Regions from separate parts of the Bradyrhizobium sp. CIR18 genome, predicted to be linked through region 3. Evidence: predicted binding sites of a transcription regulator. Region 3 holds the regulator's gene; each other region holds the start of a gene.
What was found. The regulator LexA, encoded in region 3, represses DNA repair genes until DNA is damaged. The targets are predictions, from matches to a motif close to TGTTCNNNNTGTGTTCNG.
Positions count from the first base shown of each region.

Region 1: a site for LexA is predicted at 2,246-2,263, ahead of GGD65_RS28650 (putative DNA modification/repair radical SAM protein). Genes of this name have one in related genera too.
Region 2: a site for LexA is predicted at 2,193-2,210, ahead of ruvC (crossover junction endodeoxyribonuclease RuvC). Genes of this name have one in related genera too.
Region 4: a site for LexA is predicted at 1,527-1,544, ahead of GGD65_RS21585 (YifB family Mg chelatase-like AAA ATPase). Genes of this name have one in related genera too.

Region 1 covers NZ_JACIHF010000011.1:133,840-138,024, forward strand. The annotation lists gene GGD65_RS28645 (UdgX family uracil-DNA binding protein) at 1-930, opposite strand, end outside; gene GGD65_RS28650 (putative DNA modification/repair radical SAM protein) at 930-2,165, opposite strand; gene GGD65_RS28655 (ImuA family protein) at 2,329-3,117, shown strand; gene GGD65_RS28660 (DNA polymerase Y family protein) at 3,014-4,185, shown strand, end outside.
Region 2 covers NZ_JACIHF010000005.1:9,260-13,444, forward strand. The annotation lists gene GGD65_RS18110 (methyl-accepting chemotaxis protein) at 1-1,054, opposite strand, end outside; gene GGD65_RS18115 (YebC/PmpR family DNA-binding transcriptional regulator) at 1,265-2,011, shown strand; gene ruvC (crossover junction endodeoxyribonuclease RuvC) at 2,242-2,769, shown strand; gene ruvA (Holliday junction branch migration protein RuvA) at 2,766-3,383, shown strand; gene ruvB (Holliday junction branch migration DNA helicase RuvB) at 3,535-4,185, shown strand, end outside.
Region 3 covers NZ_JACIHF010000001.1:659,988-664,172, reverse strand. The annotation lists gene GGD65_RS03240 (GAF domain-containing protein) at 1-437, opposite strand, end outside; gene GGD65_RS03235 (hypothetical protein) at 656-1,090, opposite strand; gene lexA (transcriptional repressor LexA) at 1,619-2,320, opposite strand; gene glp (gephyrin-like molybdotransferase Glp) at 2,496-3,707, opposite strand; gene GGD65_RS03220 (hypothetical protein) at 3,935-4,141, opposite strand.
Region 4 covers NZ_JACIHF010000006.1:280,608-284,792, reverse strand. The annotation lists gene GGD65_RS21600 (AAA family ATPase) at 1-155, shown strand, start outside; gene GGD65_RS21595 (tetratricopeptide repeat protein) at 177-950, opposite strand; gene GGD65_RS21590 (PilZ domain-containing protein) at 1,130-1,375, opposite strand; gene GGD65_RS21585 (YifB family Mg chelatase-like AAA ATPase) at 1,604-3,142, shown strand; gene GGD65_RS21580 (hypothetical protein) at 3,252-3,725, shown strand; gene GGD65_RS21575 (PAS domain-containing hybrid sensor histidine kinase/response regulator) at 3,850-4,185, shown strand, end outside.

The sequences.
Region 1 (4,185 bases), on a different contig from region 3:
GCCCTCGCCGAACACGGTCTGGGTCGCGTCCTTGTAGAGATGGCAGGCGCGGCAATGCGCGGCCTCCTCGCGGAGCGCTTCGAGATCGTCGGCAGCTCGCTTGCGTTTCATCGGAGCCTCCGGCCGCTTCTGAGGCTTGTGCGGATCGGTTGCGGCATTGGCGATCATGGCGCCGGTCATGCGCTCGGCGTCCTCGATCAAGGGCTTAATGATCGAAGCCTCGGGGAGGTTCCTCCAATATTTCTTCGGCATCTCGGCCTGCATCGCCTTCACCTTGAGCCGGGCTGGATTGAAGATGCTGGCGTAATAGCGCCGCCAGGTTTCCTCCAGCCGGTCTTCGCCCGGCGCATCGCTCTTGCTGACGCCCGGCGTGAACGCGAGCGCGTGGCCGTCCCAATGTGTGCAGAGGTCCGGCGTCAGGATCGACCAGGGCATGTCTGCGAAGCGTTTGGCGAAGAACGGCGCGGCGAGCTCGACGATGTGATGCTCCGGCTCGAACCAGGCGACGTAATGCGCTGCGCGCTCGCGTCCGACCTCGCGGAAGCGGACGAAGGCGTGCATCTTGTGCTCGTCGCGATGGACCGCTCGCGCCATCGCCGTGACCTGCGCGACATCAGGGTCGGTCGCGACCTCGATGAGGTCGTGGTTGTCCTTCAGCCGAAACAGCAGCCGATAGAGGATCGCAAAGCGCTTGATATCGCGGTGCAGGATTGCGGCCTGGGCGAGTTCGACAAATTTTGCGGAGACATTGAAGGTGCCGTCGTTCACCTCGAGGATCGGAGACGGCGCTTGCGGCGCGAACAAATCGACTTCGCCGCCCCGCACGGTCCAGGTGACATCGGTGGGCTGCACATGATGAAGCACGAGGCTGCGCGCGGCTTTGCGCCAGCCGTCGAAATCGGTTTCGTTGTCGAGGGTGATGTATTGCATCAGAAGCCAAATCCCAATTGAGTTGCTTTCGGCTTGAAGCGCTCGATCAGCCCGGCGGCATCGAGACGATGCGGCGAGGGGCGGTGATCGCTGAGGACGATGAATGGCAGGGCCTTGTGCTTGGGCACGTGCAGCCGCGCGAGATCGGAGAGACGGATCGTGGTGGTGCGCCGCGTCGTAATGATGCGCTCGACCGTTTTGGTGCCGAAGCCCGGCACGCGCAGCAGCTCCTCGCGGCTGGCGCGGTTGACGTCGAGCGGGAAGCGGTCGCGATGGCGCAGCGCCCAGGCGAGTTTTGGATCGATGTCGAGCGGCAGCATCGCGCTGTCGTCGACGATCTCCGCAACGTCGAAGCCGTAGAACCGCATCAGCCAGTCGGCCTGGTAGAGCCGGTGCTCGCGCAGCAGCGGCGGCTGCACCAGAGGCAAGGCGCGGCTGGCGTCGGGGATCGGGCTGAAGGCGGAGTAGTAGACGCGCCGCAGGCGGTAGGCGCCGTAGAGATTGGCGCTGGTGTGGAGAATGGTGTGGTCGGAGGCAGCATCAGCGCCGACGATCATCTGCGTGCTTTGGCCCGCCGGCGCGAAGCGCTGCGGCTTGGCCCTGGTCTTCGCACTGCGGCCTTCCTCGGCCTCGTCGAGCTTCAGCCGCAGCCGGCCCATTGTACGGCGGATCGCGCGCACGTCCTTCTCCGGCGCGAATTGCTGCAGGCTCGTCTCCTCGGGCATCTCGATGTTGATGGAGAGACGATCGGCATATTTGCCGGCTTCCGCGATCAGCGCATCGTCGGCCTCGGGAATGGTCTTGAGATGGATATAGCCGCGGAAGTGATGCTCCTCGCGCAGCTTTCGCGCGACGCTCACCACCTGCTCCATAGTGTAGTCGGGGCTGCGGATGATGCCGGAGGAGAGAAACAGGCCCTCGATGTAGTTGCGACGGTAGAAGTCGAGCGTGAGCTTGACCAATTCGTCGACGGTGAAGCGGGCGCGCGGCACATTCGAGGAGGCGCGGTTGACGCAATAGAGGCAATCGTAATTGCAGGCGTTGGTCAGCAGCACCTTGAGCAGCGAGATGCAGCGTCCATCCGGCGCATAGGAATGGCAGATGCCCATGCCGGGCGCGGTCGAGCCCATGCCCTTGCCGTCGCTGGAATCCCGCTTCTCGGTGCCGCTGGAGGCGCAGGACGCGTCGTATTTGGCGGCGTCCGCCAGGATTTCCAGCTTGCGTTGTACGTCCATCTTGGAATCCCTTTGATTCAGCTCATGAATCCGCTTGCGCGCCAATTCGATTGACTCTCTACGCGCCGTTAGCTTTATATTAGAACATATCATGAACAAATGAGCCAGCCGCTGGTTCTCTTTTTGAGAGCCATCGGCAATCACCTCTGAAGGAGCGGCGAGCATGAGCGGCGCACGGACAAGCGCGCTTGCGACCTTGCGCGGCCAGATCGAGCGTATCGAGACGGCGACGGTCGTGCATCCGCACGATCGCGTCGCACTCGGTCATAGCGAAGCCGACAACGCGCTGAAGGGCGGGCTCGCGCGCGCGGCGATCCACGAGGTGTTTTGTGAGGGACGGCAGGGGACGGCCGCGACCGGCTTCGTCATGGGGCTTGCCGGGCGCGTCTCGGCGCAGCGGCCGTTGCTGTGGGTACGGCAGGATTTCTTGGAGATAGAGGCAGGCGCGCTGTCGATGAGCGGGCTCGCCGAGCTCGGCCTCGATCCGCGCCGCGTGGTGATGGTGCGCGCCGCCGATGTCGAGAGCGCGCTGCGTACCTCGGCCGATGCGCTCGCTTGCGATGCGCTCGGCGCCGTCGTGCTCGAGCTCTGGGGCGAGACCAGGCAGTTCGATCTCGTGGCGAGCCGCAAGCTGACGCTGGCCGCGCAAAGCTCCGGCGTCACCGGCCTGATGCTGCGGATGGCGGCGCAGCCGCTGCCTTCGACCGCGGAGACCAGGTGGATGCTGCGCGCGGCGCATTCGCCGCCGGGATCGGTGTGGGACGCATGGGGCGCGCCGCGTTTCGATGCCGAACTCTTGCGTAATCGTCATGGCCCCTGCGGCCGGTGGATCATGGAATGGAATTGTGATGAGTGCCAGTTCAGTGAACCGTCGACGTATTCTCAGCCTGTGGCTGCCGCGCCTGCCCATCGACCGGATCCAGCGGTTCTTCAACAGCGCCGGGCTGGGTAAAACCAATAATGAGCCGAGCATCGTCGTCATCAAGGACAACAATGCGCTGGTGATCCATGCGCTGGACGAGGCTGCCGAGCGCCTCGGCCTGTACATCGGTCAGCCGCTGGCCAATGCGCGGGCGATGTGCCCGGACCTGAAAGTGTTCGATGCCGATGTCGCGGCCGATGCGAAGACGCTTAGCGACATCGCCGACTGGTGCGACCGCTTCACGCCGCTGGTCGCGCTCGACCCGCCGCATGGGCTGTTCCTCGACATCACCGGCTGTGCGCATCTGTTCGGCGGCGAGGCTGCGTTGCTGCAAGCGCTGGTTCGTGCGCTCGGCCGACAAGGCTTTGCCGTCAGCGCGGCAATCGCCGGCACCTCGGTCTGCGCGCGCACGCTGACGCGGCAGGCCACGGGCACCATCGTTGCCGATGGCGAAGAGGCGAGGGCGATCAGCCGGTTTCCGGTGTCCGCGCTCGGTGCGGACGAAGCCATCACCACCGGCCTGCGCCGCGCCGGCCTCAAGACCATCGGCGACGTCGCCGCGCGCTCGCCGAGCGAGATCACGGCGCGGTTCGGGGCGCGGTTCTCCACGCTGCTCGCACATGCGCTAGGGCAGGGCGATGCGCCGATCAACCCGCGAAAGCCGCTGCCCGATTACATCGTGGAGAAGCGTTTCGCCGAGCCGATCGCGACCGACACCATGATCGCAATGACGCTGTCGCGGCTGACGGACACGCTGATCGCGTCGATGGAGAAGCAGGGCAAGGGCGCGCGCCGGCTGGAAGCCGCGTTCTTCCGCACCGACGGCGTGGTGCGCGCGATCATGGTCGAGACCGGACGTCCGGTGACGCGAAGCGCGGTGATCGACCGGCTGTTTCGCGAGCGCCTCGACGCGCTCGCCGATCCGCTGGATCCCGGTTTCGGCTTCGACATGGTTCGCCTGTCGGCGAGCCGCACCGAGATCGTGGTGCAGGAGCAGCGCGATCTCGACGCCCATGTCCACGACAATGACGAGCTTGCCGCGCTGATCGACCGCATCGCCGCGCGCATCGGCGGAAAGCGCGTCGTCGTGCACCTGCC
Region 2 (4,185 bases), on a different contig from region 3:
CGCCGCCGATCAGCACGCCGTCCATCGAGATTTCATAGACCGGCATCACGCCGCGCGCGGTTTCGAGCTTCAGATGGCAGGGCAGCCGTTCGGTCTTGCGGCGGTCGTCGTGCTCGCTCTGGCGGAGCAGCACGGCGCAGCGCGATTTCAGCTTCTGTGCGAAGGTGGTGACGGCTTTGCCGGCACTGGCGACGTTCTCGCCATGGCTCTCGGCCGCCTTGGTCGCGGCATCGATCTCGGCTGCGCTCTCGCCGACCGAGACGATGAACTCCGAGGCGCTGGCGGCGTTGCCGGAGACTTCGCTGGTCGTGGCGTTCTGTTCGGCGACCGCGCCGTTGACGGTCTCGAAGACCGGGCGGATCGCCTCGATCGCCTGCGAAATGCGGTGCACGGCGTCCGCGGAGCCGGCGGCGTCGCGCTGCAGCGCGTCGATCTTCTTCGTAATCTCTTCCGTCGCCCCTTGCGTCTGCACCGCGAGGGCCTTGACCTCGGTTGCGACGACCGCAAAGCCTTTTCCCGCAGCGCCCGCGCGTGCGGCCTCGATCGTCGAGTTGAGCGCGAGCAGCGTCGTCTGCCGCGCGATCTGTGCGATCAGATTGACGACATTGCCGATGGCCGCGGAGGATTCGCGCAAGCGATCGACATTGGCGCGGGCTTCCTGCGCCGCGGCGCTGGCCTCGTCGGCGAGCTTGCCGGCCTCGCGAACCTGCGCTCCGATCCCCAGCGCGGACTGGGTGAACTTGTCGGCGGCATGGGCGAAGGTGGAGGCGGTCGATTGCGCGGCATTGGTGCGGCCGGTCAGGGCGTCGGTGCGGTCGCGGATGGCCGCAAGCGTCGATGCGGTCGCTTCGGCGCCGCCCGCCACCGAATTGGCGGCGCGCTCGAGCTGGCGGATCATCGCGCCAAGCTCGAGTTCCAGCAATTCCAGGATCTCCCGGGCCGAATCACCTTCGGCCGGGGCGGGCTCGGATGGGGCCGCCGGCGGCGCGGCCTCTGCGGCTGCCACGGGCGCGGCCATATCCGGCAGACGCTTCCGAAATAGTCCGAATGCCATCAGGTCTCTCTTGTCGGGGGACGCTCGGAGGTTATTTTCGCAGGCTGGAATGAAGTCAGGGTTAACGATGCCTCACCTCTGGGCAGGGGCCCGTACGGTGTTACCTTAAAGTATCCGAGACCCTTTCATTCCGGTGGGTTGGCGGCCTATAAGGCCGCGTTTCCCACCCTCATTGGCGTACGATTCCAAGAGATCCCCGAGAGACCACGCATGGCCGGACATTCCCAATTCAAGAACATCATGCACCGCAAGGGGCGGCAGGATGCCCAGAAGTCGAAGCTGTTCGGCAAGCTGGCGCGGGAAATCACCGTCGCGGCCAAGCTGGGCACGCCCGACCCCAACATGAACCCCCGCCTCCGCGCCGCCGTAATCGCCGCGCGGCAGGAGAACATGCCGAAGGACAATATCGAGCGCGCCATCAAGAAGGCACTCGGCAGCGACGGCGAGAACTATGACGAGATCCGCTACGAGGGTTATGGCCCCGGCGGCGTTGCCGTCATCGTCGAGGCGCTGACCGACAACCGTAACCGCGCCGCCTCCGACATCCGCTCCTTCTTCACCAAATCGGGCGGCAATCTCGGCGAAACCGGTTCGGTGTCCTTCATGTTCGATCGCACCGGAATCATCGAATACGACCGCAGCGTCGCTTCCGACGACGCCGTGCTCGATGCCGCGATTGAGGCCGGCGCCGACGATGTCGTCTCCGGCGAAGCCGGTCACGAGATCTACGCCTCGACCGAAGGCTATCGCGACGTCGCCAAGGCGCTGGAAGCCAAGTTCGGCGAGCCGCGCAAGGCCGCGCTGATCTGGAAGCCGCAAAACACGGTCGCGGTCGACGACGAGACCGGCGAGAAGCTGCTCAAGCTGATGGACCTGCTCAACGAGCACGACGACGTCCAGCACGTCTACGCCAATTTCGAGGTGTCGGACGCGCTGGTGGCGAAGATGGGCGGGTGATCACCAGCTCCGCATTCCGCTGTCATCGCCCGGCTTGACCGGGCAACCCAGTATCCCAGAGACAGCAATGGGAATACGGAGAAGCCGCGGCGTACTGGATAGCCCGCCTTCGCGGGGTATGACGCCGGAGTCTGTGGTGGGCGGTGCGGCTCACTAACGCCCCCACTTCCCCTGTTACTTCCGTTCTGTTTCTGTTTCCCCCACGGCAGCCAGCCGCTATCACTGGCCCCATGACTTCGCTCCCGATTCGTGGCCCCGTTCGCATCATCGGCATCGACCCTGGCCTCCGCCGCACCGGCTGGGGCGTGATCGAGGCTGAGGGCAATCGCCTGATCTACGTCGCCTGCGGTTCGGTGGAACCGCCGGACGATTTGCCGCTGGCGCGCCGGCTGCTCGCGATCCATGAAGGGCTCGCGGCCGTGCTCTCGAACCATCAGCCGATGGAAGCCGCGGTCGAGCAGACCTTCGTCAATAAGGACGGCGTTGCGACGCTGAAGCTCGGCCAGGCCCGCGGCGTCGCCATGCTGGCGCCCGCAATGTTCGGCATCTCGGTCGCCGAATACGCGCCGAACCAGGTCAAGAAGACCGTGGTCGGCGCCGGCCATGCCGACAAGCAACAGATCGCGATGATGCTGAAGATATTGCTGCCCAAGGCCGAGCCGCCGTCCGCCGACGCCGCCGACGCGCTCGCCATTGCCATCACCCACGCCCATCACCGCCAGAGCACCGCGCTGCGGCTGAAGGTGGCGGGGCTATGATCGGCAAGCTCAAGGGCCTGATCGATTCCTACGGCGAGGATTTCGTCATCCTCGACGTCGGCGGCGTCGGCTATCAGGTGCACTGCTCGACGCGCACGTTGCAGCATCTGCCCTCGCCGGGAGAGGCTGCCGTGCTGTCGATCGAGACCTATGTCCGCGAGGACCAGATCAAACTGTTCGGCTTCCGCACCGACCAGGAGCGCGAATGGTTTCGCCTGCTCCAGACCGTGCAGGGCGTCGGCGCCAAGGTCGCGCTCGCCGTGCTCGGCACGCTGGCGCCGGCCGATCTCGCCAATGCTATTGCGCTGCGCGACAAGGCCGCGGTGGCGCGCACGCCCGGCGTTGGTCCCAAGGTCGCCGAACGCATCGTCACCGAATTGAAGGACAAGGCGCCGGCTTTCGCCAATGTCGATCCGGCTGTGGTGCATCTTGCCGGCGCTGTCGACGACCAGCGGGCGCCGCGGCCCGTCGCCGACGCGATCTCCGCGCTGGTCAATCTAGGCTACGGCCAGCCGCAGGCGGCCGCCGCGATTGCGTCGGCCTCGCGCAGTGCGGGTGAAGGCGCCGAGACGGCGCAGCTCATTCGCCTCGGCCTGAAGGAATTGGCGAAGTGAGCGCGGCAATGGTCAGTCTCGTAGGGTGGGCAAAGCGCAGCGTGCCCACCACTCTTAGGGCGATCGGAGAGATCTCGTGGGCACGGCGCGAAGAGCGCCTTTGCCCACTCTACGGGGAGTTCGCCAGGTGAGCGATCCCAAGGCCAACCGCATGGTCTCGCCCGAGCGCCGCAGCGACGATGTCGGCGACACCGCGCTGCGTCCGCAATCGCTGTCCGATTTCGTCGGCCAGCAGCAGGCGCGCAAGAACCTTTCGATCTTCATCGAAGCGGCGCGCAAGCGCGGCGAGGCGCTGGATCACGTGCTGTTCGTCGGCCCGCCCGGCCTCGGCAAGACCACGCTGGCGCAGATCGTGGCCAAGGAGCTGGGCGTCGGCTTTCGCGCGACGTCAGGGCCTGTGATCGCAAAGGCCGGTGATCTCGCAGCCCTCCTCACCAATCTCGAAGAGCGCGACGTGCTCTTCATCGACGAGATCCATCGTCTGAGCCCGGCGGTGGAAGAGGTGCTCTATCCCGCGATGGAGGACTTTCAGCTCGACCTCATCATCGGCGAAGGCCCGGCGGCGCGCTCGGTGAAGATCGAGCTGTCGAAATTCACCCTCGTCGGCGCCACCACGCGTGCCGGCCTGCTCACCAATCCATTGCGCGATCGTTTCGGCATTCCGGTGCGGCTCAATTTCTACACGATCGAGGAGCTCGAAAGCATCGTCAGCCGCGGCGCGCGCGTGCTCAATGTCGGCATGAGCGCGGATGGCGCCAACGAAATCGCCCGCCGCGCCCGCGGCACGCCGCGTATCGCCGGC
Region 3 (4,185 bases):
GTGTGGCGGGAGTTGAATTCGAACATCTCCGCCGCGCCGTAATAGCCGTCGACGAGGCCCATCTCGTGGGAGAGATCAGGATCGTTGTGCCAGAGCTCGATCGCGCCGACATGCGCCTCGTCGTCGCCGCAGAACAGCACCATCACGGCTTGCAGGAATTCGCCTGCGAACACCGGCACCGCCACGCCGCAGGTGAGGCCGGCCGCGACGGCCTGATCGGTTCGCTTGAAATAGGAGTTGGCGAATTTCGTGAGGATGACGGGATGGCCGCAGGCCCAGGCCTTGCCTGGAAGCCCCTCGTCATATCCGAAGTGCAGCTCTTCGCTGACGGCCTTGAACGCGGACAGCCCTTCATCGTAGAGGCCGCCGCCAAATTCCAGCCGCATGCGCGTCCGGTCAGGCACCCAGAGTTCAACGACGCGAATGAAGGTTTTCATCGAGCGTGTCCGCCGCCTCAAACCACGACAGCATCGGTCATTTGGCTGCGGAGCGGACGTTTAAAATTCAGGCAGCACGGCTCAAACTTCGTGCGGCGACGAGGCGAGGCGGCGGCGCTCGCCGATCGAATTTCATGAAACAAAAACCCACCGGGCTCGCCGGCCTCGGCCGGCGACGGCATTTCAATCCTGGCCCTCGGCCTATCGGGCGGAGGGCGTCAGCCGATCGGCAGTCGTGTGACCGTCGGGCGACTGTCGGCGATGATCTGCGGCTTGTGCTCGCGCTCGCCGATCGGCTGGGTCACCGGCAGTTGCAGCACGGTTGCGCGCTGGCCTTCGACCAGTTGCGTCACCAGCACGGATTTGCCGTCCGGGAATTCGATCGCGTCATGATGGCGATCGGGAATGTGCGGATCGATCTTGCCGAACTTGCCGACGCGGGAGTTGACGGTGCGCGTCCAGATCCAGCGGTTGTCGTAACGGACGTCGTCGGCGAAGGCGAGCTCCGTCCCCGGCAGCAGGCAGACCGCGACGGAGAGATCGGCTTCGGAGGCGAAGCCGCGCGTCGAGGTGCCGCGGAATGTTGTCGTAACGATCGTCTCGCCGACTTCTGCGGGGCGCGTCGCGACGGCATGCAGGCTGTAGTCACACATCGGGTGCTCCTCAATGCAGAGATAGCGACCCGCACCTCTTTCGGAGGCGCAGGCCCCTACCAGAGTGGAAGCACGTGACGGTCTGCTCGGTTGTAGGCAAATCTGCGGCTGGGATCCGCGAGCCCCGATCACATTATCTTTTCCATCTTTTCCGAATTTGTTAGGAACAAAGTCGGCTTCCGTGCATTTGGCAGCCGCGTCTCGACAACCGCGCGTGTCAACGACCGGCGGAGTGATGCGGTTGCGCGGCAACGCGATGCTGGTGATGCGATCAGCGTTGCTGCGGCTGCACTCAAACGAGCTGCGCATTTGGGCCGTCCCCCCTCGAACTCGAAAGGCCGCGAAGCGATGTTGCGTCGCGCGGCCTGCCGAGGATGTCGCGAAAGGAGGAGGGGCCGGACAATCTGTGCGATACCAGAAAGACTATCCAGCCGGAGCGGACCGTTATCCGCTCCAATCTCTGATCGGCGAGGCCGATCGAAGGCGCGCGCGAGGCGCTAAAGACTTCGGTATCGAGTACTTCCGGTATCAGTACTTGCGATAAAGCCCGATCAGCTTGCCCTGAATCTTCACGCGGTTCGGCGGCAGGATGCGCACCTCATAAGCGGCATTGGCGGGCTCCAGCGCGATCGAGGCGCCGCGGCGGCGGAAGCGCTTGAGCGTGGCCTCCTCGTCGTCGATCAGTGCCACCACGATGTCGCCGGTATCGGCGCTCTCGTTGCGCTGGATCAGCGCCATGTCGCCGTCGAGGATGCCGGCCTCGACCATGGAATCACCGCGCACTTCGAGCGCGTAATGCTCGCCGGAGCCGAGCATGTCGGGCGGCACGCTGATCGTGTGGCTGCGGGTCTGCAAAGCCTCGATCGGAGTACCGGCCGCGATGCGGCCCATCACGGGCACCGCAACGGGTCGCTCGCCCTCGTCCGCGGACGGGCTGGAGCTCGCGCGTAGCTTGCCGAGATTGCCCTCGATGACGCTTGGCGTGAAGCCGCGTCGGTTGCCGGCGGCAGCCTGGAGCTCCGGCAGCTTGATCACTTCAATGGCCCGGGCGCGGTTGGGCAGGCGGCGGATGAAGCCGCGCTCCTCGAGCGCGGTGATCAGGCGATGGATGCCTGACTTCGAGCGTAGGTCGAGCGCATCCTTCATCTCGTCGAAGGACGGCGGCACGCCGCTTTCCTTCAAGCGCTCGCTGATGAACCGCAGAAGCTCGTATTGTTTGCGCGTTAACATCTCGAACAAAGTCCCCCGGTTGATGTCGTTCGATTCCGAGACGATGAGTTCAGCGATAAGCCGCTACATCTCGAAACAAATCATGAACGGACACTATATGTTCGATATGTGTTCCGCAACTGCTTAATTTACCGTGAACAGAACGAAACTCACGGAATGCGTGTGGCGGCGCAGTTCAGACGGGGAGCCGCAGCACCTCGCAGGGGCTGCCGGCCTCGGCCTTCAGCGCAAACGGTGCGCGCACGAGAAGTACCTGTGCTGCAGCAAGATTCGCAAGCAGAGAGGAGTCCTGATGGCTGACGGGAAGGGCGACGAGCGCGCCATCGTCGCGCTTTTCCAGGCGCGCGCGCAGATAATCCTCGCGCTGGTCGTTGGCGCCGAGATCGCGGCCCAGCACGACGCGCTCGCGATGATGATGAATCACCGAACGGCCTGATAGCGCGCGAATCAGCGGCACCATGAACAGGAAGGCGCAGACGTAGGACGACACGGGATTGCCGGGCAGGCCGATGACGCCCATCGCCCCTAACCGCCCGTGCATCATCGGCTTGCCGGGCCGCATCGCGATCTTCCAGAACGCCATCGCGATGCCTTCGTCCTTGAGCGCCTGCTGGACCAGATCGTGGTCGCCGACCGATGCGCCTCCGGTCGTGACCAGGATGTCGGCGCCGCTTTCGCGCGCGCGGCGGATGCCGGCGGTGGTGGCCTCCAGCGTATCGGCGGCGACACCGAGGTCGATGGTCTCGGCGCCTTCGCTGCGGGCGAGCGCGTGCAGGGCATAGCCGTTGGAATAGACGATCTGGCCGTGCCCGGGCGTTGAGCCCGGCATCACCAGTTCGTCGCCGGTGGCGAGAATCGCGACCTTCGGACGGCGGCAAACGGCGAGCTGCGGGTGGTTCATTCCGGCGGCGAGGGCGAGATCGCGCTCCGTCAGACGGGTTCCCTTGCGCAGGAGAACGTCGCCCTCGCGGAAATCGACGCCGGCGGGGCGGATGTGCCGACCCACGATCGCGGCTTCCTTGATCGTTATGTGCTTGCCTTCGGCGATCGTGTCCTCCTGGATCACGACCGCATCCGCGCCGTCCGGAACGACGCCGCCGGTGAAGATCCGCACGGCTTCGCCGGCGCCGACCTTTCCCGTGAACGGACGGCCCGCCGCGACCTCACCGATCATTGTCAGCGTGGAATCCATTGTTGCCGCATCGGCCGCGCGCACGGCATAGCCGTCCATCGCCGACATCGCCTGGGGCGGCTGGGTGCGCCGCGCAGCGACGTCCTGCGCGAGCACGCGATGGTAGGCTTCGTCGAGTGAAACCATCTCTGCAGGCAGCGGCTCTGCACCCGCCAGCACCGCAGCAAGGGCGTCGGAAACCGGCATCAAGGCCACGGCGAAACTCCTGCTCGGCACGTTCGGATGAAATGTTCCGACAGTCTTCTAGCCGAGCGCGGGGGCAGAGGCAAAATGGCGGAGCGGGCAGGATTTATCCTGCCGCTTCCAGCCCAGGATGGAAGGCAGGCTCAGGCTTGGCGTGGCATGATCCAAAGAACGAGACCGATCGGCAGGAGGGTGGCCATGGCGAGGACGAGAATGACGAGCGCCACAGCCAGCATCGCTCAACTCCCGCTCGGCCGGTCCGGCCCGGCGTCCAGCGCGACGTCAGGAGCCTTCGGCCCTTGATCCTTGTCGGGCAGCGGATCGGCCTGGGATTTCAGGTCGGCGGCCTTGCTGATCAGCTTGGCGGAAAGGTCCGAATCCGAGGTGGTTCTTGCGAATTCAAGCAGGAGAGAGGCTTGCTTGGTGAGATAGGTTTTGCCCAGCACGTGCATAAGTCCGGTGTAGAAGTCCCAACGGACTCAAGAGTCCG
Region 4 (4,185 bases), on a different contig from region 3:
GCCACCGCACCACCGAGCTGTTCCAGAACATGGCGAACCGCCTCGCCGGGCGCGGCGAGGTGAAGAAGCCGAAGCGCTCGCTGCTCGGACCGCTGCTGAAGAAGCTGAAGGGCAAGTCAAGCCGCAACTCGGCGCCGCATCGCAAGGCGTCGTAAGCGTACACCAGGAGGGGCGGATTACTTGTCCGCCCGCTGCTGCTTCTTCGCCAGCAGCTGCCGCAGCGCCGCGACCTTGGCCGCGGCCTGGTCCGGCGGCAAATCGGCCTTCACTAGGATTTCGGCCTCGGCCTCGCGGCCCTGCAAGCCCAGCACGAGCGCGAGATTGGCGCGGACCCGCGCATCGTTCTGATTGCGCTGATAAGCGCGGCCGAGCACCTGTTCGGCCTTCGGCAAATTGTTTTGCAGCATATAGGACAGGCCGAGATTGGACAGCACGGTCGGCTCGTCCGGCACGATCTTCAACGCCGCGGCATAATATTGCTGCGCCTCCTCGTTGCGGCCAAGCTGATCGAGCGCGGCACCCTGCGCCGACAGGATGCGCCAGTCCGGATCCTCGGGCGTATGCGCGCGGCTGAGGACGTCGAAGGCCTGCTGGAAATTGCCGCTGTCGGCGAGCGCGCGGCCATAGCCGGCGAGCAGCGCCTTGTTGCTGGGATGGGCGAGCACCGCCTGCTCCATGACCGCAACCGCCTGCGCGCGCTGGCCGGACTCGCGCAGCGCCTTGCCGTAGGCGAGCGCAACGTTGGGATCACTGGGCTTGGCGCGATAGCGCTCGCGCAACGCATCCATTTCCGGCTTGGCATCGGCCTTGACGGCCGTTTCCGATCTGACACCGAGCGCGCCGGTCACATCCTCGATGCCGGCGGTCTGGCAGCCACCCAAGGCGAGCACCAGAAGTGCGGGAAGCAGCAATCTCGCCGGGGGAGAGGCGAGGGACGAACGCTTGGACATACTCTGATCACTCGGCAACTGATCAGAGATGCTTACCGATTAACGCTAAAGTCCCGTTAAGGACGCGGCTTGGGAGATCTCAAAGCATGATCCGGAAAAGTGCGCAGCGGTTTTCCGAGAAGATCATGCTTGAACAATAACCTAAAGCGCGATGCGATTCATCCTCATCGCGGCGCGCTTTAGTCGGTGAACTCGGCACCGAATTCGCAGCCGATGCGCCAGCGCAGGCGGCACTGGCGGGAATAATCGGGTGCGAAGATGATGGTGAATTGCGGCGGCACTTCCAGGAATTCCGCCACCACTTTCACGCCGCCATCCGAAATATCGGTGATCGTGCAGTCCCGCGGCAGCGAGCCCGCGCCAAAATGGATCTTGGCGAGCCGGCTGCACACCCGACGTTCGCTTCTCCGGCGATTTGCAAGCATTTGAATTGTTCACCCGTTAGACCACGGCCCATCCCGCAGCCTTAGGAGTAGCGGACATTCGTTGGAATGTGCTGAGGACAGAAGCTGGCATTCGAGGCTTAGTGTCGGCATGTCGTTTACGACTGGTTAGGGCTTGCTCCCCGCCTCAGATCGTTCCCGTATTGTTCTTGCGGAAGCGGCCCGCCTCTGCTACCCCTAATTGTGCGAGAGGGGCAGGCTGGTTTGAGCATGGTTCAGCGGGTTTCCACCGTCGCCTTTGAGGGGATCGAGGCCCGTGCGGTCGACGTGCAGGTGCAGGTCGCGCCGGGCCTGCCGGCCTTCGCGATCGTCGGCCTGCCGGACAAGGCGGTGTCGGAGGCGCGCGAGCGGGTGCGCTCGGCGCTGATCGCCTCCGGCCTGGCGCTGCCGGCGCGGCGGATCATCGTCAATCTGGCGCCGGCCGACCTGCCGAAGGAAGGCAGTCATTACGACCTGCCGATCGCACTCGGCCTGATGGCGGCGATCGGCGCGATCCCGCCGGATGCGCTGACCGGCTTCACCGTGCTCGGCGAGCTCGGCCTCGACGGCTCGATCGCGCCCGTGGCCGGCGTTCTTCCCGCCGCGTTCGGCGCCAATATGCGCGAGGAAGGGCTGATCTGCCCGGTCTCGTGCGGCTCTGAAGCGGCGTGGGCGAGCCCGGACATCCAGATCATCGCGGCAAGCTCGTTGATCCAGATCGCCAACCACTTCAAGGGCACGCAGGTGCTGTCGCGGCCATCACCGAAGGTGCATGAGCCCGCCGCCTCGACGCTCGACCTGCGCGACATCAAGGGCCAGGAAAGCGCCAAGCGCGCGCTGGAGATCGCCGCCGCCGGCGGGCATCATCTGCTCATGATCGGCGCGCCCGGCGCCGGCAAGTCGATGCTGGCGGCGCGCCTGCCCTCGATCCTGCCGCCGCTGTCACCGAGCGAGCTGCTCGAGGTCTCGATGATCGCCTCCGTCGCCGGCGAGATCGAGGGCGGCGCGCTGACCGCACGGCGGCCGTTCCGCTCGCCGCATCATTCCGCCAGCATGGCCGCGCTCACCGGCGGCGGCATGCGTGCAAAACCCGGCGAGATCTCGCTGGCGCATCAGGGCGTGCTGTTCCTCGACGAATTGCCGGAGTTCGATCCGCGCGTGCTGGATTCACTGCGGCAGCCGCTGGAGAACGGCGAAGTCGCGGTGTCGCGCGCCAATCACCGCGTCACCTACCCTGCCCGCTTCATGCTGGTCGCGGCGATGAATCCGTGCCGCTGCGGCAACGCGTTCGAGCCGGGCTATGCCTGCAAGCGCGGCCGCGTCGACCGCTGCACCGGCGACTATCAGGCGCGCATCTCCGGCCCGCTGATGGACCGCATCGACCTGCGCATCGAAGTGCCGGCCGTGACCGCGGCGGATCTGATCCTGCCACCGCCGGCGGAAGGCTCCGCCGAGGTCGCCGCCCGCGTGGCCGCGGCGCGCGACATTCAGCTCGCGCGTTATGCCGATGCCGGCCTGCCCAAGGTTCGGACCAATGCCGAGGCCCCAGCCTCCGTGCTGGAGGAGATCGCAAAGCCGGACGCGCAGGGCCAGAAGCTGCTGCGCGACGCCGCCGAGACCATGCGGCTGTCCGCGCGCGGCTATCACCGCGTGCTGCGGGTGGCGCGCACGCTGGCCGACCTCGATCGCGCCGACAAGATCGGCCGGCTGCATCTCGCCGAAGCCTTGTCCTACCGCGCACTCGCGGAGGATGTGCGGCAGATGGCTTGATCATTCCGCGCATCAACCCGGCGGTAACGAGTTTCCTTTACGCTCTGCAAACCATAAGGCCCGCTAAGTTTCGATTACGAGTTCCCGGGGCCCCGGCGAGTAGAGTGTCATGTTGCGTTTCAAGATCCTGACCTCGGTTGTTCCCTTGTTGGCGGCTGCGGTGTTCGCCCGCGCGGAGATCGGTTCGGTCTCGCATCCCTGCATCGCCCTCGGCGAAACCTCGGTCGAGCTCACCTCCCTGTTCTGGACGGCCGCCGTCCATGTCGCCTTCACCGAAGATCCCGCCCGCGCCACGGTGCGGGTTCAGATCACCGACGACGCCGATACTGCGGACTTCGCCGTGGTCGACGACGGTCTCGGTTCCGAGCCGGATTCCTGTCAGGCCAATCCCTCGACGCGCCTCGTCTCGATTGCCGCTCAGCCCGTCGATGGCGGCCAGGTGATCTATCTCTCCACCGAAGGGCCGGCGGATTACCGCATCTATGTGCGCTCGAAGTCGTTCTCGCAGCGCGAGGCCGCAGCGCTGATCGTCGGCGCCCATGGCGGCCATCGCCCGCTCCCGCTCCAGGCCGCCTCGCTCTGAAGCGTTAACACCTCGTTAGTCCTGTTTGGAGGCAGCGCCAAAGCCTCAAGCTGTTCGCAAGATCGGCGCGACATCGTCGCAGACGGCGGGTGGCGGGATTCGAAAAAGAGTCGGGGTCGGTGCGATGGGTCGGACGTTCCGGATCAAGGTGCGCATGCGCCGTTTCAGGCGACAGCATCCCCGCATCGCCTTCGCGATCCGCTCTTTCATGATCTTCTCGGCGACGTTCGGCGGCGCCTATGGTTTCGTGTCCGGCAGCCGGTCCGAAAGCTCCGGCTACGATCCCCACACCTTTGCGATCGGCGCGAGCTTCCTGTTCGCGCTCGCCTGCCTCGGCCTTGCGACGCTGAGCATGCGCCTGCGTTTCGTGAACAAGCGGCTGCGCACCCTCGCCGCCCACAACGAGGCGCTGATCGACCGCAATTGGGAGCTGAAGGAAGCGGAAGAACGCGCCCGCAGC